DNA from 4 places in the Cronobacter condimenti 1330 genome. Region 3 is predicted to be linked to each of the others. Evidence: predicted binding sites of a transcription regulator. Region 3 holds the regulator's gene; each other region holds the start of a gene.
What was found. The regulator PurR, encoded in region 3, represses purine synthesis genes. The targets are predictions, from matches to a motif close to CANGCAAACGTTTGCNTG.

Region 1 (5,654 bases), 880 kb from region 3:
CCCCGACCAGCGACGGCGTGTTTGGCATGGTGCGCACGATTTTGCGATCGTGTCCCAGCACGGTGGCGAGCTGATCGAGCGTTATACCGGCAGCGATGGAGACGACCAGCGAGTCTTTGTTCAGGCTGGAGGCGATATCGCTCATGACTTTCAGCATGATATTGGGCTTCACTGCCCCAAACACGATATCGGCCGCCTGCGCCACTTCCTGCGCGCTGGCGACTGTGTTCACGCCATATTCTTCTTTCAGCGCAGCCCGGCTCTCTTCAGATGGCGTATACACAAACACGCTTTCCGCCTGCGCCTGACCGCTTGCCAGCAGACCGCCCAGGATAGCCTTGCCCATATTGCCGCAACCGATAAAGCCTATTTTCTTCTCCACAGCATCGCTCCGTTTATCGCGTCCAGATTCACAAGAGGTATAGCTTAACGCGCTTTCAGGCAATCCGTTAAGGCTTCGGCTACGCTTATCCTGAATCCAGAGAGGTGTGTGATGGCGAAATCTGTTTCTGACGAATACGCCAGCCGTGAAACGCCAGTGCGGGAACATATGCACGCCCAGCGTATTGAGTGGCGCATCCAGCAGGGCGGCAACTGGCTGTTGTATGCCATTGTGGTGATAGCGCTGCTGGGCGGGTTTTCCGACGGGTGGCTGAGTAAAACGTCGGCCACGAACCCTGAAAAAAGCCTGACTGTGGAGTATCAGCGGTTTCTTCGCGCCGAGAGCGACGAGCCTTTTGCGCTACGCATCCAGGGGCCGAAAAACCAGCCGGTGACGCTCGATTTCGGCGGTGATTTCCCTGACCACGTCGTGCTGCAAACGCTGCAGCCACAGCCCGTTATTGCCCATACCGGGCGCCACACGCTGACGCTGACGTTTCCCCCGACGCCAGACGGCGCGCATGCAGTCTGGATAGTGACGCAGCCGCAGTCGGCGGGGCGCTTAGCCTCTACCGTCACCCTCGAAGGCGCGTCGCCGGTGCGCCTGACCCAGTGGGTCTATCCGTAGGAGAACATCATGGACAGCGTCTTACGCGCCGCAGGCATGTATTTTCTGCTGCTGGTGGTGCTGAAAATCGCCGGTCGCCGCACGTTAATGGAGATGAACTCGTTTGATTTCGTGCTACTGCTGATTATTAGCGAGGCGACCCAACAGGCGCTGCTCGGCAACGATTTTTCGTTTACCGGCGCGGCCCTTACCATCATTACGCTTATCGTGCTTGATATCCTGCTGAACTATCTGAAAAACGCCTTTCCGCGTCTCGATCTGCTGCTGGATGGTTCACCGCTGATTCTGGTGGAGAACGGGCATCTGCTGACCATGCGGATGAAAAAATCGGGGATTTCGCGGGAGGATATTTTAAGTTCGGCGCGCACAAGCCAGGGGATTGAGCGCCTGGAGGAGATAAAATTCGCCATCCTTGAGAAAAATGGCAAAATCTCCATCATTCCCGCCGACAAACAGGAGTCGTAATGCCAGTCTGGGTGGATGCCGACGCGTGTCCGAAAGTGATTAAAGAAGTGTTATTCCGCGCCGCCGAGCGTACCGAAACGCCGGTTATCCTCATCGCTAACCAGTTGCTGCGCGTACCGCCGTCACGGTTTATCCGCGCCCGCCAGGTGCCTGCCGGCTTTGACGTGGCCGATAATGAAATTGTCCGCTGCTGTGAGCCTGGCGATTTAGTGGTGACTGCGGATATACCGCTGGCGGCGGAAGTCATCGCAAAAGGGGCGGTGGCGCTCAACCCGCGCGGCGAACGCTACAGCGAGGCCACCATTCGCGAACGTCTGACGATGCGCGATTTTATGGATACGCTGCGCGCCAGCGGCATCCAGACCGGGGGCCCGGATGCCCTGAGCCAGCGCGACCGCCAGCAGTTCGCCGCTGAGCTTGATAAATGGCTTAGCAGCCAGAAGCGAAAAACTTAAACCCAGCTGTCATCATCGCCGCCGAAATCGTCGCCGCCAAAGTCATCGCCTGCAAGGTCGTTATTCCAGTCGTCTTCGCTGCTGGCCGGTACGTAGTCGTTGGCATTGTCCTGCTGTAACCCGGCGTCCTGATTCAGGAACTGGCTGTCGTCGGCCTGGTTGTAATCTTCAACGGCATTCACCGGGCTAGTATCCGCCGGTTGCGCGGGTTCGTTGATGATGTTGACGATCTCTTCCGGTTGATGATGGCTAAACATGCTGGTCAGCATATTGCCGAGCACCACGCCCCCGGCGACACCGGCGGCGGTTTGCAGAGCACCCGCCATAAAGCCGCCGCCGCGTGGGGCGTTGCTGGCATACTGGCCCGCTGCCGCCTGTTGAGCGTAGCCCACAGGCGGTGCGCTCTGGTAGTTTTGCGCGCCGGGGATGGGGTCGGAGCCGCGCGGCGTTGCCTGCGCACGCGGCGCTTCCGGTTCGCTTTTACCGCCGCCGAAGAGCCCTGCCAGGAACCCGCCGCTGCTTTGCTGACGACTCGCCGCCTGCTTCTGCTGTTCCCGTTCGGCTTCCAGCGCCTGGATACGACCGTTAAGCTGTTTCATGGCCGCTTCCTGGATAAGAATAGTTTGCGCCATGTAATAGGCGGCACCCGGCTGAGTGCGCATATGTTGCTCAATCCAGCGTTCGGCGTCCGCGTCGCGTGGCGCGCTGTTTTCGCTGGCGGCTTTGAGCCGGTCAAAAAGCCCGTCAATCAGACGTTGCTCTTCAGATTGCATGATTCATCCCTCTGTCATTGAACGCGTCAATATTACGTATTAAGTCTGGAGAAAAATCGTTACTTGTAAATATCCGGCACGTAAAGGAAATAAGAAATATGTAACCGGGTGCGGCGAGCGGTGGGGTTGTGTTAACCGGGTGCTTTCAAGTAAGGTGGGCGCGTTTTGTGCATTCCGGCAAGTGGTAGCGTGGCTTTACACTTCGCCGAGGAAAGAAAGGTTATCCGGCGCGGGCTTTCCTGTCACGCCAACATTTTTGTAAGTTTAAATTTACGCCTGTCTTGTGTACTAGTTTATTGTTAAACTCACAGCTTATGGCCTGCGTTTTGACCCTTTCGCGGTATGTGAAAGGTGAGGTAATCCATCCATGAATCAACCCATTTATTTAGTCGGCGCACGCGGTTGCGGAAAAACCACTACCGGCGAGGCGCTGGCCCGCGCGCTGGCGTACGGCTTTGCCGATACTGACCGTTGGCTGCTGGAGCAGACGCAAATGACGGTCGCGCAGGTGGTGGAACAGGAAGGCTGGGCGGGCTTTCGTGCCCGTGAAAGCCAGGCGCTTCATGCGGTGAGCGCACCGGCGACGGTAGTGGCGACAGGTGGCGGCATGGTGTTGCGGGAAGAAAACCGTGAATTTATGCGCCAGCACGGCGTGGTGATTTATCTCAACGTGCCCGTGGATGTCCTGGCGCAGCGCCTTGAGGCGTTCCCGGAAGAAGGACAGCGCCCAACGCTTACCGGTAAGCCGATGACAGAAGAGATAGCGGAAGTGCTGGCCGTGCGCGACGCGCTCTATCGTGAATGTGCGCACCATGTCATTGACGCCGCTGACACCCCGGCAAACATCGTTACGCGTATTATCGCCGCGCTACAACTGGCACGCGCCAGCTAAGTGGCGGGATTGTCTATACTTACAGCTCGTCCCCGTTAATAAAGGAAGAGCTATGCCGACCAGACCTCCCTATCCGCGCGAGGCGCGCGTGGTGCCCGTTGAAAAAGGCGTGCCGGGTAAGACCGTCACCAGCTATCAGCTGCGTGCCGATCACCCGGATCCCGATTCGCTTATCAGCGAACATCCCACCGAGCAAGAAGCGCTGGACGCCAAGCGCCGCTACGAAGACCCCGATAAATCCTGACCGCAGTCGGCGGCAAGCGTCACGCTGCGCTTACCGCCAGTCTGAAAAACAGCGCCTGCCGTTTTGCATCACACCTTTAATCCAAAGCTAATGTTAACGATACGTTATGATTATTTTTTAGCGGCGGGCGCTGTTGCGGTTTTTTTCACCGTGCAGTGCCGCAAAGCTGCTACGCTTTTTGATTCCTCCTTCACTTGTGCTCAAGAAACAGGCGAAAGGTGTCGTTATTACTCTGAGAGGCAGTAAAAAAAGGCGATAAATAATGAGTGCGACTCTGGCGATACTCACCATCGGCGTGGTGCCTGTCAGCGAGGTGCTGCCGCTGTTAACCGAACATATTGATGAACAGCACATTACCCATATCAGTCTGATGGGCAAATTGTCGCGCGAAGAAGTGATGGAAGATTACGGCCCGACAGGCGAGGAAGAGACGCTGATTACGCTGCTTAAGGATAACGAGACCGCTGTGGTCTCAAAGGCCAAAACACAGCAGGCACTGCAAAGCATTATCGAAGTACTCGATAACCAGGGCTTTGACGTTATTTTGTTGATGAGCACGTTGCGCTTTCGGGGGTTGCGTGCGCGCAACGCGATCCTGCTTGAGCCAGATCGCATCATTCCGCCGCTGGTGGCGTCGATTGTCGACGGGCATCAGGTGGGCGTGATTCTGCCTATTCCTGAACTGATGGACGCGCAGGTACAAAAATGGCAGGTGCTGGAAAGCGCGCCGCATTACGCGCTGGCAAATCCGTTTTTCGGCACCGCGGAAGAGTTGGTCGGCGCGGGGCGCGAACTGTTATCACGTGGCGCGGATGTGCTGCTGCTCGACTGCCTCGGTTTTCATCAAAAACACCGGGATCTTTTGCAAAAGGCGCTTGATGTGCCGGTACTGCTCAGTAATGTCCTGGTGGCGCGTCTTGCGTCCGAACTGCTTATCTGAGCGGCTGTCACAATTTGCGTGACAGCTCTCAGGCTGGCCCTCTATATTGTTTTTCCAACCATTTTTTTAATAAGGGCCTGCTTATGCTTCAGAGTAATGAATACTTTTCCGGTAAAGTGAAGTCTATCGGTTTCACCAGCAGCAGCACGGGCCGCGCCAGCGTCGGCGTGATGGCGGAAGGTGAATATACGTTCAGCACCGCGCAGCCAGAAGAGATGACCGTCATCAGCGGCGCGCTGAATGTGTTACTGCCGGGCGAAACCGAATGGAAAACGTACGAGGCGGGGCAGGTCTTTCACGTGCCGGGGCACAGCGAGTTTCATCTGCAGGTGGCGGAGCCAACGTCTTATCTCTGCCGTTATCTGTAAACGCGCCGCCCCGGGCGGGGCGACGCGGGCGTATTAACGCTGGGCTTCGCCGCCCAGCGCTTCCACTAAGTTTTGGATCAGCGCCGCAAGCTCGCCGGTCATCAGCGTAAAATCGGCGTCAAAGCGTTGCGCCACATCTTCACGCGCAATGTCGTCGTTCTGGTCGCGCAGTTCATCTGAGAATTTCAGGCGCTTGATCGAGCCATCGTCGCACAGCATGAACTGCACACGCTGCTGCCAGTCGAGCGCCAGTTTGGTCACCACTTTACCGGCTTCGATATGCACCGCGATTTCGTCGCTTACCAGCTCCTGCTTCTTGCAGCGGATCACGCCGCCATCTTCCAGAATCGCCTTAAGCTCGGCTTCGTCGAGCAGCTGAAAACCCTGCGGCACGTTATTGGCGCGCACCCACTCGGTGAGTGTCAGTTCTATCGGGTTTTCAAATGTCAGCGGCACTACCGGCAGCGAACCGAGGCTTTTACGCAGTAGCGCCAGCGTATCTTCTGCT
Region 2 (5,654 bases), 590 kb from region 3:
AACTCGCCTGGCGCGACGGGGCTGCAGCATCGCTGGATGATGCCATCATCGCCACGGTCGACAAGCCGTTCTCACAGCACGGCGGCACCAAAGTGCTGAGCGGTAACCTTGGTCGCGCGGTCATGAAAACCTCCGCCGTGCCGGTCGAAAACCAGGTGGTAGAAGCGCCAGCCGTGGTTTTCGAGAGCCAGCATGACGTGTTGCCGGCGTTCGAGGCCGGGCTGCTGGACCGCGACTGCGTGGTGGTTGTGCGCCATCAGGGGCCAAAAGCGAACGGTATGCCAGAATTACATAAACTTATGCCACCGCTTGGTGTATTATTGGACCGCTGTTTCAAAATTGCATTGGTCACGGATGGTCGCCTCTCTGGCGCGTCGGGAAAAGTGCCGTCAGCCATTCACGTCACGCCGGAAGCCTACGACGGCGGATTGCTTGCGAAAGTGCGCGATGGCGACATTATCCGCGTAAACGGCCAGACCGGTGAACTGACGCTGCTGGTGGACGACGCGACGCTTTCACAACGCGAGGCTTTCCACCCGGATCTCAGCGCACAGCGCGTGGGAACGGGGCGCGAGCTCTTCGGCGCACTGCGTGAAAAACTGTCCGGGGCAGAGCAGGGCGCGACCTGCATCGACTTTTAATTATTGGTGCGCAGGCGTGCACCACACCCTCTTATAAAAATGGCGGGAGAGATCCACAGATGAAAAACTGGAAAACGAGTGCCGAACAGATCCTGAAAAGCGGTCCGGTCGTGCCGGTTATTGTGATTAACAAGCTGGAGCATGCGGTCCCGATGGCAAAAGCGCTACTGGCAGGCGGCGTACGCGTGCTGGAAGTGACGCTGCGTACCCCGTGCGCAATGGACGCTATCCGTGCGATTGCGAAAGAAGTGCCGGACGCTATTATCGGCGCGGGCACCGTGCTGAACGCAGAGCAGCTTAAAGAAGTCACGGAAGCGGGTGCGCAGTTTGCGATTAGCCCGGGCCTGACCGAGCCGCTGCTGAAAGCGGCAACGGAAGGTTCTATCCCGCTTATCCCGGGTATCAGCACCGTTTCTGAACTGATGCTGGGTATGGATTACGGCCTGAAAGAATTCAAATTCTTCCCGGCGGAAGCCAACGGCGGCACGAAAGCGCTGCAGGCGATTGCAGGTCCGTTCTCTCAGGTGCGTTTCTGCCCGACCGGCGGTATCTCACCGGCCAACTACCGTGATTACCTGGCACTGAAAAGCGTGCTGTGCATCGGCGGCTCCTGGCTGGTACCGGCAGACGCGATGGAAGCCGGCGACTGGGATCGCATCACGAAACTTGCTCGCGAAGCGGTTGAAGGCGCGCAGTAAGTTTTTACGCAAAGCGATAAAAGGCGCCGCCCGTGAGCGGCGCTTTTTTTTAGCCTTTCACCGTGACGCTGGCGGCAGACGCTTTTGCGCGCGCAACGGCATCCTCGATGGTCTCGCCAGTGGCGAGCGCCACTCCCAGACGACGCGAGCCGTCGATTTCCGGCTTGCCGAACAGCCGCAGTTGCAACCCTGCGCCAAGCGCACCGGAAATCCCGGCAAACTTCACGTCATCGCTTTTAAGCGTCGGCAGGATAACCGCCGAGGCCGCCGGACCATACTGGCGAATGTCGCCCACCGGCAGGCCGAGAAAGGCGCGTACATGCAGGGCAAACTCTGAGAGATCTTGCGAGATAAGCGTCACCATACCGGTATCGTGCGGACGCGGAGAGACTTCGCTGAATACCACTTCGTCGCCGCAAACAAACAACTCCACACCGAACACGCCGTAACCGCCGAGCGCCTGCACAACGTTCCGGGCGATGTCCTGAGCGCGGGCCAGCGCCACATCGCTCATGTGCTGCGGCTGCCAGGATTCACGGTAGTCGCCCTCTTCCTGACGATGACCGACAGGCGCGCAGAAATGTACACCGTCTGACGCGCTTACGGTCAACAGCGTGATTTCAAAATCAAACTTCACGACACCTTCGATAATGACTTTGCCCGCGCCCGCGCGTCCACCCTGCTGGGCATACTGCCAGGCGGCGTCGAGCGCATCGAGGCTGCGAACAAAGCTCTGGCCCTTACCCGAAGAACTCATCACGGGCTTCACGATGCAGGGCAGGCCGATGTGTGCGACGGCTTCGCGAAACTGCGTTTCGTTATCAGCAAATCGATAGGGGGAGGTGGGCAAGCCCAGCTCTTCGGCGGCGAGGCGGCGAATGCCTTCGCGGTTCATGGTCAGGCGTGCGGCACGGGCGGTTGGCACCACGCGCTGGCCCTGCTGTTCAAGCTCGACCAGCGCGTCGGTGGCGATGGCTTCGATCTCCGGCACGATAAAATCAGGCATCTCTTGTGCGACCAGATTTTTCAGCGCGGCGCCGTCGAGCATATTGATGACATGACTGCGGTGCGCCACCTGCATGGCCGGCGCATCGGCATAGCGATCAACGGCGATCACTTCGATTCCCAGGCGCTGACACTCAATCGCGACTTCTTTTCCCAGTTCCCCTGAACCAAGCAACATAACGCGGGTTGCTGACGGACGCAGAGCGGTTCCTAACATTGCCATAGCTGCATTCCTGCTGTGTGAAATTCTGGCGGCAGTATATACGAAAACGTTTGCTTTGCGCAGTGTGTGCCATTTGCATTCCATGAAAAACGGCGGTATACTGTATATAAATACAGTAACGGGAGTTGCAACATGGCGGTAGAAATTAAATACGTCGTAATCCGTGAGGGTGTGGAAAAAATGTCATTTGCCAGTAAAAAGGAAGCCGACGCCTGGGACAAAATGCTCGATTTAGCGGAGGCCCTGGAAGGTTGGCTTGCGCAGTCGCCGGTTGAACTGGCGGAAGGCCAGACAGAGAAGCTGGCACTGTGGATGGCCGAGCAGAAAGACAACCTCAGCACGATCGTGCGCACCGGGCGTCTGCCGCAGGAAACCAGCGAGCAAACCGATGGCGAGGCAAAACCTGCACAGGACGAACCCGCTGAAAGTGACGAACACGCAGAGGGTGAAGAGGGCGCTGTTGCGCTGCACACCGCGCGTAAACGCACAAAAGCGGCGTAATCACGTCCTTCGCTGTGCCGCTGACGGCAGTATCGTCAGCGGCGCGGTTTTTTGCGGCTTTACGGCGCGCTGTTGTCACGTTTCTTGTTGCCCTGTTTTGTCGTCGTATTTCCTGCGATTTCCCCCTGATGCTGGGCGGCTTTGCCATGTACGTTTCGCGTGTGGTTTCGCGTGTGGTTTTGCGCGTACAGTCCATGCGCGCTCCATTGCTTTACCTGGTCTGAAGGTTGTTCTTTCGGGCCTTCGTCATTTCCCTGTCCTGCTATTAACCTTTCATTTTGTGGGGTTCGCTTGCGCTTCGCTGGTTTTGTACCAGACTTTTTTCATCACCCCGTCTTCGGAGAAGCACGATGAAAAAAACAGCAGGAGCCCTGATTTCCTTTGCATTACTTGCCGCTACCGCCACCGCGCATGCAGACGATCCGCGTCAGGTGCATTTCCCGACCTGTGAGGGCATGACGGCAGAGGGCATTGTCGCAAGCGTCAAGCGCGACTATCTGCAAAACCGTATTGTCAAATGGGCTGACGATCAGAAAACGCTCGGTCAGGCCGATCCGGTTGCCTGGATCAACAGCAAAGCGATCGTCGGTAAAGACGATAAGTGGACAGTGCCACTCACCGTCCGCGGCAAAAATACAGATATTCATTATCAGGTGACGGTCGACTGCAAGAAAGGCCTTGCCCACTACCAGCATTAATCTTCCTGCGGCGCGCTCGCCCATCGGCGTGCCGCGTCTTTTCCCTTCCTTGCGGTTCCCGACACATCTTGACGTCTGCTCGCTTACGCTTGGGTTATCACTTATCCGTGCGGAGGAACAGAATGAGCAACTGGTTGACACAACTTCAGTCAATGTTAGGGCAGAGTGGCGCCGGGTCGTCAGGCAGTGCGGGGGGAATACAGGATGCCCTGCGCTCCAAAGGGCTCAGTAAGTTGATCACTCCCGGCGCGCTGGGCGGGCTGGCTGGTCTTTTGGTCGCCAGCAAATCTTCACGCAAGTTGCTCGCGAAATATGGCGGCGGCGCGCTGCTGGTAGGCGGCGGCGCAGTGGCCGGTACCGTTCTCTGGAATAAGTACAAAGATAAAATCCGCGCCGCGCACCAGGACGAGCCGCAATATGGGCAACAGGCGACGCCTGTCGATCGCCGCGCCGAGCGGTTGATTCTGGCGCTGGTGTTTGCCGCCAAAAGCGACGGGCATATTGATGACCAGGAGCGCGCGGCGATTGAGCGACAGTTACAGGAAGCCGGCATTGAAGAGCAGGGCCGCGTGCTGGTCGAGCAGGCGATTAATCAGCCACTCGACCCGATGCGCCTTGCCGCTGATGTGAAAAACGAAGAAGAAGCGCTGGAGCTTTATTTTCTCAGCTGTGCGGCGATTGATATCGACCACTTTATGGAGCGTAGCTACCTGCAGGCACTCGGCGATGCCCTGAAAATCCCGCAGGAAGTCCGTGAAGAGATTGAGCGCGACATCCAGCAGGAGAAAAAAGCGCTGCCAGGATAAGCAGATAATGCGTTAAAGAGGCATGTTTCGCTTGCAACGCGCGCGGGTTTTGCCACCCTTACAGGGTGTTAAACAAAAAGAACAGCGACATGCCACCGAAAGCGAAACCGATTCCTTATGCCATCACACAGCATGGCGATACCCGCATCGACAACTATTACTGGTTGCGGGACGATACACGCTCGCAGCCGGACGTGCTGGATTACCTGCACCAGGAAAACGACTACGGCCGTCGCGTGATGTCCACGCAAAAAGCGCTTGAAGAGCGGCTGCTTGGGGAGATGGTCAGCCGTATTCCCCCGCGCGATGTCTCCGCGCCCTACGTGAAAAATGGCTATCGCTACCGGCAGATTTACGATACCGGCTGCGAGTACGCCATCTATCAACGGCAGTCGATCATCCAGAGCGAGTGGGATGAGTGGGATGTCCTGCTGGACGGCAACAAACGCGCTGCCCATAGCGAGTTCTATACGCTCGGCGGCATGGATATTGCGCCAGATAATAGCGTTATGGCAGTGGCGGAAGATTTTCTCTCCCGCCGTCAGTATGGTCTGCGTTTTCGTAATCAGGAAACTGGCCAGTGGTATCCCGAAGTGCTGGAGAATGTGTCCGCAAGTTTCGTCTGGGCCAATGACTCGCGCACGCTCTATTACGTTCGTAAACATCCCGTCACGCTGCTGCCGTATCAGATCTGGCGGCATACACTCGACACCAGCGCTGAAGAGGATGAACTGGTTTATGAAGAGAAAGATGAAACGTTCTACGTCAGTCTATATAAAACGACGTCGCAGAATTTCATTCTTATTTTCCTAGGCAGCGCCACTACCACAGAAGTGCTGCTGGTAAACGCCGACCTGGCCGACGCGCCGCCGTTAAGTTTTTTAGCGCGTCGCAAAGATCACGAATACAGCATCGATCATTTCCAGCATATGTTTTACATCCGCTCCAATCGCGCCGGTAAAAACTTTGGGCTGTACCGCAGCCGTGTGCGTGATGAAGCTCGCTGGGAGGAGATTATTCCTCCGCGCGAGCAGGTGATGCTGGAGGGCTTTACGCTTTTCGCCGACTGGCTGGTTGTAGAA
Region 3 (5,654 bases):
CTGATTACCCCTGCGCGACGCGGCCTCCGCGCAGGTACCAGCCAAGCCACGCCAGCAGTACCGTTGACAGCATCACGCTGGTGGTGGAAAGCAGCGGCGTTGCCACAAGCCAGGAGACCACCAGACTCGCCACAAAACACAAGCCCAGTTGCAGCGTATTTTGCAGCGCCGCGGCGCGCCCGGTCGCCTGCGGGAATGGCAGCAGCGCCGCGGCCACCACAATAGGATAAATTGCGCCATTTGCCATCGCCATCAGGCAGAAGGGGATTAAGAGCGTGGTAAGCGTCACCGTGTCGCTTAACCCCACAAGCCAGGTCGCGACAACGCTCAGCGCGTAGCCCACCAGCAGCCAGGGCAGAAGTTTTTCTCCCTGCCATTTTTGCAGCGCGCTGCGACAACCGTAGCCGCCCACCATAAATGCAATTGTTTGCGGCACATAGCTCAGACCAATCACGGCCGGGCTGTACCCCATTTCGTGAAGGATAAACGGCGAGCCGGTGAGCCACGCAAAAAAGCTGGCGGAGCAGGCAGCATAGATAAGCACATTGCCGCTGTAAGCTTTAGAGCGCAGCAGCATGCCAAAGCTCAGCGGTACACCGTCGTGGTTGCCCTGCGGCGCGCCCGCAGGCAGACGCAGCGCCGGGATCATTAACACCAGCGTAATCGCAAACAGCACGACGAAAATCGCCTGCCAGTCAAAATGGTTCAGGATCCAACTGCCAAGCAGCGGTGCCAGTGCCGGAGAAAGTCCGACCAGCGGCATAATGGTGGCGAAGATACGGCGTGCCTGTTGGGCCGGGTAGCGGTCGGTCACCAGCGCCTGCCAGCTTACCGCCGCCGAGCAAACACCGACAGCCTGAAGGAATCGCAGCGCCAGCAGGGCGCCTGCGCTCTGCACCCATACGGTGCCAAGACAGCCTATGGCGAAAATCCCAAGTCCTGCCAGCAGCACAGGACGGCGGCCAAAGCGGTCAGAGAGTGGGCCCCAGACTAATTGCGCGAGCGCGAAGCCCGCAAGGAACAGGCTTAGGGAGGCGCTGATGGCCGAAGGTGCAGTGTGGAGATCCGCTTCGATGGCGGCGAACGCCGGCAGATACATATCGGTCGCCAGAAAACCAAGCACACTCAGCCCGGCGAGCCAGCAAAGAAATCCTTTTGTAGGTCGCATAACGTTAACTCACTTCTTAATACGCGAAAGAGCCAGGAGTGTACGGAGTGCAATCCGGCTTGTGAAACGCTAATATTTGCCGTTTCCGTTCAAATTTTTTGCAGGCAGAAAATGTGGTCCGAATATTCTCTTGAAGTGGTGGACGCCGTGGCGCGCAACGGCAGCTTCAGCGCGGCGGCGGCAGAACTTCACCGCGTGCCTTCTGCGGTCAGCTATACGGTACGTCAGCTCGAAGAGTGGCTCGCGGTAGCGCTCTTTGAGCGTCGGCACCGCGATGTGGTCCTGACGCCTGCGGGCAGCTGGTTTTTGCGTGAAGGACGTTCTGTTATCAAAAAAATGATGATCACCCGACAACAGTGCCAGCAGATAGCGAACGGCTGGCGCGGCCAGCTTTCCATCGCCGTGGACAATATTGTGCGCCCTGAACGTACCCGCCGTCTGGTACTCGATTTCTACCGACACTTTTCCGATGTGGAGTTACTGGTGTCGCAGGAGGTGTTTAACGGCGTCTGGGATGCCCTGGCCGACGGGCGCGTAGAGCTTGCCATCGGCGCCACGCAGGCTATCCCGGTCGGGGGCGGGCGCTTTGCGTTTCGCGATATGGGGGCGTTGAGCTGGCGCTGCGTGGTGGCGAGCCACCATCCGCTGGCACAACAGGCGGGCGCGTTGACTGACGATCAACTGCGCGATTACCCGTCGCTGGTGCTGGAGGATACCTCGCGCTCGCTGCCCAAACGCATCACCTGGCTTCTGGATAACCAACGGCGCGTGGTGGTGCCGGACTGGTACTGCGCTGCCGACGCGCTTGGCGAGGGGCTCTGTATCGGTATGGTGCCGACGCACTTTGCGAAGCCATGGCTTGATAGTGGGGCGTGGCACGCGCTGACGCTGGACAATCCCTTTCCTGATGCGGCCTGTTGCCTGACGTGGCGCCAGAGTGATGCCTCGCCCGCGCTGCGCTGGTTGCTTGATTATCTGGGGGACAGTGAAACGCTGAACCGGGAGTGGCTGCGGGAGCCTGCGTAAACAGGCTCCCGGCGGGGATTAACGACGATAGTCGCGGAACGGACCGTCCGCCACCGAGCGGCGTTCGATAAGGCGTGGATGCACCTCAATGGTCTGTGACTCTTCGCGTTTATTCACGATTCGGTCCAGCAGCATATTAAAGGCGGTCTGGCCCAGCGTCTCTTTTGGCTGATGAATTGTCGTCAGCGCCGGGCTAAAGAAGCGGGCGTTACGCACATTATCGTAGCCGATAATGGAAATATCCTGCGGCACGCGCAGCCCCATTTCATCCGCGGCGCAAATCGCGCCCATTGCCATGATATCACCGCCGCAGAAGACGGCTGTCGGGCGCTGCGGCTGCGAGAGGATCTGCTGCATCGCGCGGTAGCCGGATTCTGGCTCAAAATCGCCCTGCACAATCCAGTTTTCCGGCACGTTAATAGCTGCTTCTTCCAGTGCTTTCATAAAGCCGGAGAAACGTCCCACGCCGGTGTTGCGCTCAAGCTGGCCCGGGATCACGCCGATATCGCGATGCCCGCGCTCAATGAGATAACGACCCGCGAGATAACCGCCCTGAAAAGCGTTATCGATAACCGAGTCGGTGAAGTCCGCTTTGGCTTCGCCCCAGTCCATTACCACCATCGGAATGTGACGATACTCTTCAAGCGTTGCCAGCAGTGGCTCCGGGTATTCCGAGCACATCACCAGCAGGCCGTCCACACGCTTTTGCGCCATCATCGACAGGTACGCCCGCTGCTTTTCCAGATTGTTATGCGCGTTGCCAAGGATAAGCGTATAGCCTTTCGCAAAGCAGCTGTTTTCAACGGCTTCGATAATTTCTGCGAAATAGGGCGCTTCGCTGCTGGTCGCGAGTAGCCCGATAGATTTGGTGTGGTTCACCTTCAGGCTGCGCGCCACGGCGCTTGGCGAATAGTGTAATTCTTTAATCGCTGCCCATACCGCGTTGCGCGTCTCTTCCGCCACAAAACGGGTTTTGTTAATTACATGTGAGACTGTTGTTGTAGAAACGTTTGCTCGCTTCGCGACGTCTTTAATTGTTGCCATTAATAATTACTCCAGACCCCTGGCTGAGCCCTGTAAAATCACGGGTTAATCGTTTGCCTGTACACACCCCTGTGTGCCACGAGGGGACGTGCGGCATGCCGGGAAACGCGACATTTAGCGTGAGGAGGGGTCGATGGCCGGTACCGAATAAAGTAGCGACGAATTTTGGCTTATCTTTATCGAAAGGGGAAGAGGGAAAACGCATATCTGGTTAAATGTCGCAGGATTTTTCGGCCCGATTATGTAAAAATGCGCTCTACCTGTTTTTTGTGGGGTCTTTGAGGAGAATACCATGAGTACCGATCTGAAATTTTCGCTGGTGACGACTGTTGTTGTGCTGGGTTTAATTGTGGCAGGCGCGTTTACTGCCATCCTGCATTAAGCGTGTCGCGGGAGAACGCGTCCGTTCTCCCGCTCTCTTTATACAATTCCTGCGCTTAACGCACTTTCCTTCGCTGTTGCCTTTCTTTTTCACGTTATTCCCTTATGATTCGCTAATAACACTATTTGCGTAATCTTTAACATATACGCAATAATATTTTGCTGTTTTTGTTACTTATCGATTCGGTCTGAACATGCCATCCTTTCTGCGTCCTGCTGTTACGCCGGTGTATTCGGCGCTGTTGTACAATTTCTGGAGCAATTAATGAAAGTCAATTTCCCGTTACTGGCACTGGCTATTGGTGCTTTTGGCATTGGCACGACCGAATTTTCCCCGATGGGACTGCTGCCGGTGATAGCGAATGGCGTGAATGTGTCGATTCCCGCAGCCGGTATGCTGATAAGCGCCTATGCGGTCGGCGTGATGGTTGGCGCACCGCTTATGACGCTGCTGCTGTCGCATCGCGCCCGACGCAGTGCGCTCATTTTCCTGATGGCGATTTTTACCCTCGGCAATGTGCTCTCGGCCCTGGCACCTGACTACATGACGCTGATGGCGTCGCGCATCCTGACCAGTCTCAATCACGGCGCGTTCTTCGGGCTGGGTTCGGTCGTCGCGGCAAGTGTTGTGCCAAAACAGAAGCAGGCGAGCGCCGTGGCCACCATGTTTATGGGGTTGACTATCGCGAATATCGGTGGCGTTCCCGCCGCGACCTGGCTTGGTGAAACGATAGGCTGGCGTATGTCGTTTCTTGCGACCGCCGGGCTTGGGCTGGTGGCGATGGCGAGCCTCTGGTTCTCCCTGCCCAAAGGCGGCAGCGGCGAGCGTCCGGATGTGAAAAGCGAGCTGACGGTGCTGATGCACCCGCAGGTGGTAAGCGCGCTGCTGACCACGGTGCTTGGCGCCGGCGCGATGTTCACGCTCTATACCTACATCGCGCCGGTGTTGCACCACATCACTGATGCCAGTGCGGCATTCGTGACCGCAATGCTTGTGCTGATAGGCGTCGGGTTTTCCATCGGCAACTATCTGGGGGGCCGCCTCGCGGATCGCTCAGTGAGCGGTACGCTGAAGGGCTTTCTGCTGCTGCTTATCGTTATCATGGCAGCGATCCCCTGGCTTGCGAAAACCGAAATCGGCGCGGCGATCGCCATGGTGGTCTGGGGAGCAGCGACGTTCGCTGTGGTGCCGCCGCTGCAGATGCGCGTGATGCGCGTGGCCAGCGAAGCGCCGGGACTGTCCTCTTCGGTAAATATCGGTGCGTTTAATCTTGGCAACGCGCTGGGTGCGGCGGCGGGTGGTGCGGTCATTCATGCGGGGCTTGGCTACAGCGTGGTGCCGGTCATGGGGGCGCTGATTGCCGCACTTGGCTTACTGCTGGTGCTGCTTTCCAGCCGCCGGGAGGCGCAAACGGCGTGCCGTGTTGAATAATGCCAGCACGTCATAAAAAGCAAAACGGAGAAGGGGGACCTTCTCCGTTTTTTTATGATCACGGTAACGTGAGTGCGGTCAGCGGATCGTACGTGGGGTCATCACGCGGCGGGCGCCGACGTAATGGCGCTGCCAGTAATCTTCGCTCAGTGAGGTTATCTGGATTTCCTGACCGCTGCGCGGTGACTGAATGAATTTGCCGTTACCAACATAAACGCCCACGTGGTCCGCCGTGCCGCGGCCCTGGGTGCGGAAGAACACCAGATCGCCACTTTCCAGCTCGCCGCGGTTCACCGGCGCGGCATCACGCAGGTGATACATTTCGTTCGCCGTGCGCGGGATGCGGAATTTCACCAGATCTTTATAGGCGTACCAGACGAGACCGCTACAGTCGAACCCGGTACGCGGTGAGGTACCGCCCCAGTGATACGGCTTGCCAATCTGGTTCATCAGTTTGTTCATGGCCGTCGTCTGGGCTTTTTTCACGCGCGCTTTATGCGCGTCCGCAATGGTCAGCGGCCCGTTCACACATTTAGTTTTGCGATTTTTGTGGGTCTTAGCGCACGTTTGTGCAGTCAGACGAGAGCTTGCCTGTTTAACGGA
Region 4 (5,654 bases), 1.3 Mb from region 3:
TACAGCAAATTGCAGCAAAGCACCGACAGTGAACTGGACGCGCTTCGCGAGCAGCAGCATCACCTGCGCAGCCAGCTTGAGCTCACCACCCGCAAGCTTGAGAATCTGACGGATATTGAACGCCAGCTGTCGTCGCGTAAAAACGCGGGCGGCTATATTCAGGACAATAGCCACAGCCCCGATAACGCAGATAAAGAGCCAGCCGCCCCGGCGGAAAAAGACGCCGCGCCCGCGCAGGAGGAGAGTAAACCATGACGCAGCATAAACCCGCGCGCCTGTTGCTGGTGGATGACGATCCGGGCCTGCTGAAACTGCTGGGGCTGCGTCTGACCAGCGAAGGTTTTACGGTTGAGACCGCTGAAAGCGGGCATGAAGGCCTGCGCATCTTAGGGCGCGAAAAGATAGATCTGGTGATTAGCGATCTGCGCATGGATGAAATGGACGGCATGCAGCTCTTTGCCGAGATCCAGAAACTCCAGCCGGGCATGCCGGTGATCATTCTGACCGCGCACGGATCGATTCCTGATGCCGTTGCGGCCACCCAGCAGGGCGTGTTCAGTTTTCTCACCAAACCCGTTGATAAAGACGCGCTCTATAAAGCGATTGATGATGCGCTGGCTCATGTGGCACCCGCGGGCGATGAACAGTGGCGGGAGACGATTGTCACCCGCAGCCCGGTGATGTTGCGTCTGCTGGAGCAGGCGCATATGGTGGCGCAGTCGGATGTCAGCGTATTGATTAACGGCCAGAGCGGTACTGGTAAAGAAATCCTCGCGCAGGCCATCCACAACGCCAGCCCGCGCGCGAAAAACGCATTTATCGCGATTAACTGCGGCGCGCTTCCTGAGCAACTGCTGGAATCAGAGCTGTTCGGCCATGCGCGCGGCGCCTTTACCGGCGCGGTAAGCAGCCGTGAAGGCCTCTTTCAGGCTGCTGAAGGCGGCACGCTATTTCTTGATGAAATTGGCGATATGCCGGTGCCGTTGCAGGTCAAACTCCTGCGCGTTTTGCAGGAGCGCAAGGTGCGTCCGCTCGGCAGCAACCGCGACATTGATATCGATGTGCGGATTATCTCTGCCACGCACCGCGATTTGCCAAAAGCGATGGCGCGCGGCGAGTTTCGCGAAGATCTGTTTTATCGTCTCAACGTGGTGAACCTGAAGATTCCGGCGTTGCACGAACGTGCGGAAGATATTCCGCTGCTGGCGACTCATCTGCTGCGCCAGGCGGCGGACCGGCATAAACCCTTTGTGCGCAGCTTCTCAACCGACGCGATGAAGCGCCTGATGGCGGCAAGCTGGCCGGGCAACGTGCGCCAGCTGGTGAACGTGATTGAGCAGTGCGTGGCGCTGACCTCGGCACCGGTGATTAGCGAGGCGCTGGTGGAGCAGGCGCTGGAAGGCGAAAACACGGTGCTGCCGACGTTTGTTGAGGCGCGCAATCAGTTCGAGCTTAATTACCTGCGCAAACTGCTGCAAATTACCAAAGGAAACGTCACGCATGCCGCGCGAATGGCGGGGCGCAACCGCACTGAGTTCTATAAATTACTGGCCCGCCATGAGCTTGAGGCGAATGATTTTAAAGAGTAGTTTTTGATGCCCAAACCGCCGTAAGGTATGGTAATTTGAGCAACCGATTACGCGAATTGAATCGCCGTGCAGGCGCTGGCAGGAATTAAGGATCCACCATGAAAAAGATTGATGCGATTATTAAACCCTTCAAACTCGATGATGTACGTGAAGCGCTGGCGGAAGTCGGGATCACCGGGATGACGGTGACCGAGGTCAAAGGGTTTGGTCGTCAGAAGGGGCACACCGAGCTCTATCGCGGCGCGGAATATATGGTGGATTTCCTGCCGAAAGTGAAAATTGAAATCGTGGTGACCGATGATATCGTCGATACCTGCGTCGACACGATTATTCGTACCGCCCAGACCGGTAAAATCGGCGACGGCAAGATTTTCGTTTTCGACGTAGCCCGCGTGGTGCGTATCCGTACCGGTGAGGAAGACGACGCGGCAATTTAACCGCGCCAGACGTAAAAAAGCAGGTCAGTGGACCTGCTTTTTTTATGCCTGTAGAACCTGGTGAGAGCGCGAACGTCGTAAGGCGGATTAGCGAAGCGCCACCCGCCATGACTCACCGTCGCGAACACTCACAGCACCTTGTGGGGACCGAAACATTCGTAATGGATGTTCTCTTTATCCACGCCAAGGCTTACTAACTGCTCGGCGGCGAACTGCATAAATTTCACCGGGCCGCAGACATAAAACTGCATACCAGGCGTGGTGACATGCGCTTTGTGGTCATGAAGCGCCATCAGCCCTTCGCTGTTATAACGGCCTGCGCTGCGGTCGGCATCGCTCGGGACGCGATACCAGATGTGGCTCGTGAAATGCGGCAACTGCGCGCCGCGTTCGAGCACTTCATCGGTAAACGCATGCACATCGCCGCTTTCCGCCGCGTGGAACCAGTTCACCTGCGCCGGGTGGCGGGCGCTCGCCAGCGTATCAAGCATCGCGAGCATCGGCGTCTGACCGACGCCTGCGGAGATAAGCGTCACCGGCGTTTGCGGATCTACCTTCATAAAGAAATCGCCCGCCGGCGCGGCCAGCTCAATGATATCGCCCGGCTGCGCATGCTGATGCAGCCAGTTCGACACCTGACCTTCGCCTTCGCGTTTGACCGCAATGCGATAGCTCTTGCCATTCGGCTTGCGGGTAAGTGAGTACTGACGTATTTCCTGATGCGGAAACCCTTCCGGTTTGATCCAGACGGCAGTGTACTGGCCTGGCAGGTAATCTGCGACTGGGCCGCCATCGACGGGCTCCAGTTCAAAGCTCGTCACAATCTCGCTCTGTGGTGTTTTGCTGGCGATACGGAACGCGCGGGTGCCTTCCCAGCCGCCGGTTTTTTGCGTATTGCTCTGGTAAATCTCGGCTTCGCGATGAATAAACACGCCCGCTAACACGCCATACGCTTTGCCCCAGGCATCCAGCACCTCCTGGCCCGGACTGAACATCTCATCAAGCGTGGCCAGCAGATGTTCGCCTACAATATTGTATTGCTCTGGCTTAATATTAAAGCTGGTGTGTTTTTGAGCGATTTTTTCTACCGCAGGCAGCAGGGCTGCAAGGTTTTCAATATTCGTGGCGTAAGCGCAGATAGCGTTGAACAGCGCTTCACGCTGATCCCCGTTGCGCTGGTTGCTCATATTAAAAATTTCTTTTAGCTCCGGATTATGGGTGAACATCCGGTCATAAAAGTGGGCGGTGAGTTTCGGGCCGGTTTGTGCCAGCAGGGGGATTGTGGATTTAACGACAGCGATGGTTTGACTATCCAGCATGATTGCTTCCTTCCGGTTTTTATAAAATGTATTTTAAATGCATCTTATTAAAAATACCTGCACGTTGTAAATGGTTTTATCCCACCATCAGACCTGCGTCACACTGGATGAAAAAAATACAGGTTTATGATGAAAATAAGTCGCGTAAAGCGCGGCCTTGCTTAAACGTTCAAACCCTTGCGCCACGCCATGCCAAACGTTTGCGTAAAAACCTCTGTCAAGACCTATCTTCACGCTTCCAATCGGTTTACACTGTTGCCCGTTGCCCTAAAGGGCCCCTAATTGCAGTACCTTTTTATTGTCAGCTGAGTCAGGAGATGCGGATGTTAAAGCGTGAAATGAACATTGCCGATTATGATGCCGAACTGTGGCAGGCTATGGAGCAGGAGAAAGTACGTCAGGAAGAGCACATCGAACTGATCGCCTCCGAAAACTACACCAGCCCGCGCGTAATGCAGGCTCAGGGCTCTCAGCTGACCAACAAATATGCCGAAGGCTATCCGGGCAAACGCTACTACGGCGGCTGTGAATATGTCGATATCGTCGAACAGCTGGCGATTGACCGCGCGAAAGCACTCTTCGGCGCTGACTACGCGAACGTGCAGCCGCACTCTGGCTCCCAGGCGAACTTCGCGGTCTACACCGCGCTGCTGCAACCGGGCGACACCGTGCTGGGTATGAACCTGGCGCAGGGCGGCCACCTGACGCACGGCTCACCGGTTAACTTCTCCGGCAAGCTCTACAACATCATCCCTTACGGTATCGACGAGTCCGGTAAAATTGACTACGACGATATGGCGAAGCAGGCGCAGACCCATAAACCGAAAATGATCATCGGCGGCTTTTCGGCTTACTCCGGTATCGTGGACTGGGCAAAAATGCGTGAAATCGCTGACAGCATTGGCGCGTACCTGTTCGTCGATATGGCGCACGTGGCAGGCCTCATCGCCGCTGACGTCTACCCGAACCCGGTGCCGCACGCGCACGTGGTGACCACCACAACGCATAAAACGCTGGCGGGCCCGCGCGGCGGCCTGATCCTTGCTAAAGGCGGCAGTGAAGAACTGTACAAGAAACTGAATTCTGCCGTGTTCCCGAGCGCGCAGGGCGGCCCGCTGATGCACGTTATCGCGGCGAAAGCGGTCGCGCTGAAAGAAGCGATGGAGCCAGAATTCAAAGTTTACCAGCAGCAGGTCGCGAAAAATGCCAAAGCAATGGTAGAAGTGTTCCTGAACCGTGGCTACAAAGTGGTTTCCGGCGGTACTGAAAACCATCTGTTCCTGCTGGATCTGGTAGACAAAAACCTGACCGGTAAAGAAGCTGACGCTGCGCTTGGCCGTGCAAACATTACCGTTAACAAAAACAGCGTGCCGAACGATCCGAAGAGCCCGTTCGTGACCTCCGGTATCCGTATCGGTTCTCCGGCGGTGACCCGCCGTGGCTTTAAAGAAGCGGAAGTCAAAGAGCTGGCTGGCTGGATGTGCGACATTCTGGACAATATCAATGACGAAGCGGTTATTGAGCGCGTCAAAGGTAAAGTCCTGGACGTCTGCGCGCGCTTCCCGGTTTACGCGTAAGCGTTTATCGTCCGACAAGGGCCGCCTCGCGCGGCCTTTTTTTATGGCGTAAACCTACAGGAGAGAGCCATGCGCATTCAGGAATTCGCTGCCCTCAGCGGGCTTGGCGCGCATACGCTGCGCTATTACGAAAAGCTGGGATTGCTGGTGCCCGCGCGTAATAGCAGCGGGCATCGCGACTACCGGCGCGCCGACCTCGACTGGGCGGCGTTTATTAAACGCCTGAAAGAGACGGACATGCCGCTTGAGGAGATCCAGCGTTACGCCTTGTTGCGTGCGCAGGGGGACGCTACCGCAGGCGCACGGCGCGCGTTGCTGGCGGAACATGCCTTACGTCTGGAAGCGCGGCTTGCGCAGCAGACCGAGCATCTGGCGCGTCTGAAAGAGAAGATGGCGTATTACGATCAGACGCTGTTAAAAAACAGCGCTTGACCTGGAGTTTACTCGAAGTTTTACCGTTATCCGCACACACAAAAGGAGAACGGTATGACTTCATCACGTTATGACACAGGCCTTGCGCGGCTCTCGGAAATCGACGGCGCGGCGGGCGAAAAGGTTATCGCGGCGCTTGCCGATATCGCCCCGGATCTCGGGCGCTACGTTATTGAATTTGGCTTTGGCGATGTCTACAGCAGGCCGGGGCTGTCACTCAAAAGTCGGGAGCTTGCAACCGTCGCGGCGCTGACGGCGATAGGCCACGCGCAGCCGCAACTTGCGGTGCATTTGCATGCC

Region 1: a site for PurR is predicted at 2,877-2,894, ahead of aroL (shikimate kinase AroL). Genes of this name have one in related genera too.
Region 2: a site for PurR is predicted at 2,607-2,624, ahead of purT (formate-dependent phosphoribosylglycinamide formyltransferase). Genes of this name have one in related genera too.
Region 4: a site for PurR is predicted at 3,535-3,552, ahead of glyA (serine hydroxymethyltransferase). Genes of this name have one in related genera too.

Annotation. Positions count from the first base shown of each region.
Region 1 is NZ_CP012264.1:1,059,362-1,065,015, forward strand. Features, by position in the region: gene proC (pyrroline-5-carboxylate reductase) at 1-382, opposite strand, end outside; gene AFK62_RS04860 (hypothetical protein) at 494-1,009, shown strand; gene AFK62_RS04865 (DUF421 domain-containing protein) at 1,019-1,474, shown strand; gene AFK62_RS04870 (YaiI/YqxD family protein) at 1,474-1,929, shown strand; gene AFK62_RS04875 (DUF2076 domain-containing protein) at 1,926-2,702, opposite strand; gene aroL (shikimate kinase AroL) at 3,070-3,594, shown strand; gene yaiA (protein YaiA) at 3,647-3,838, shown strand; gene AFK62_RS04890 (AroM family protein) at 4,101-4,778, shown strand; gene ppnP (pyrimidine/purine nucleoside phosphorylase) at 4,862-5,146, shown strand; gene rdgC (recombination-associated protein RdgC) at 5,180-5,654, opposite strand, start outside.
Region 2 is NZ_CP012264.1:2,532,652-2,538,305, reverse strand. Features, by position in the region: gene edd (phosphogluconate dehydratase) at 1-641, shown strand, start outside; gene AFK62_RS11535 (bifunctional 4-hydroxy-2-oxoglutarate aldolase/2-dehydro-3-deoxy-phosphogluconate aldolase) at 701-1,339, shown strand; gene purT (formate-dependent phosphoribosylglycinamide formyltransferase) at 1,389-2,567, opposite strand; gene AFK62_RS11525 (YebG family protein) at 2,700-3,068, shown strand; gene yebF (protein YebF) at 3,419-3,766, shown strand; gene AFK62_RS11515 (tellurite resistance TerB family protein) at 3,889-4,572, shown strand; gene ptrB (oligopeptidase B) at 4,662-5,654, shown strand, end outside.
Region 3 is NZ_CP012264.1:1,942,820-1,948,473, forward strand. Features, by position in the region: gene punC (purine nucleoside transporter PunC) at 5-1,168, opposite strand; gene punR (DNA-binding transcriptional activator PunR) at 1,280-2,194, shown strand; gene purR (HTH-type transcriptional repressor PurR) at 2,213-3,238, opposite strand; gene cydH (cytochrome bd-I oxidase subunit CydH) at 3,531-3,620, shown strand; gene AFK62_RS08930 (MFS transporter) at 3,885-5,051, shown strand; gene AFK62_RS08935 (C40 family peptidase) at 5,130-5,654, opposite strand, start outside.
Region 4 is NZ_CP012264.1:3,250,865-3,256,518, reverse strand. Features, by position in the region: gene qseG (two-component system QseEF-associated lipoprotein QseG) at 1-255, shown strand, start outside; gene glrR (two-component system response regulator GlrR) at 252-1,589, shown strand; gene glnB (nitrogen regulatory protein P-II) at 1,688-2,026, shown strand; gene hmpA (NO-inducible flavohemoprotein) at 2,155-3,345, opposite strand; gene glyA (serine hydroxymethyltransferase) at 3,669-4,922, shown strand; gene AFK62_RS14850 (MerR family transcriptional regulator) at 4,992-5,354, shown strand; gene AFK62_RS14845 (carboxymuconolactone decarboxylase family protein) at 5,409-5,654, shown strand, end outside.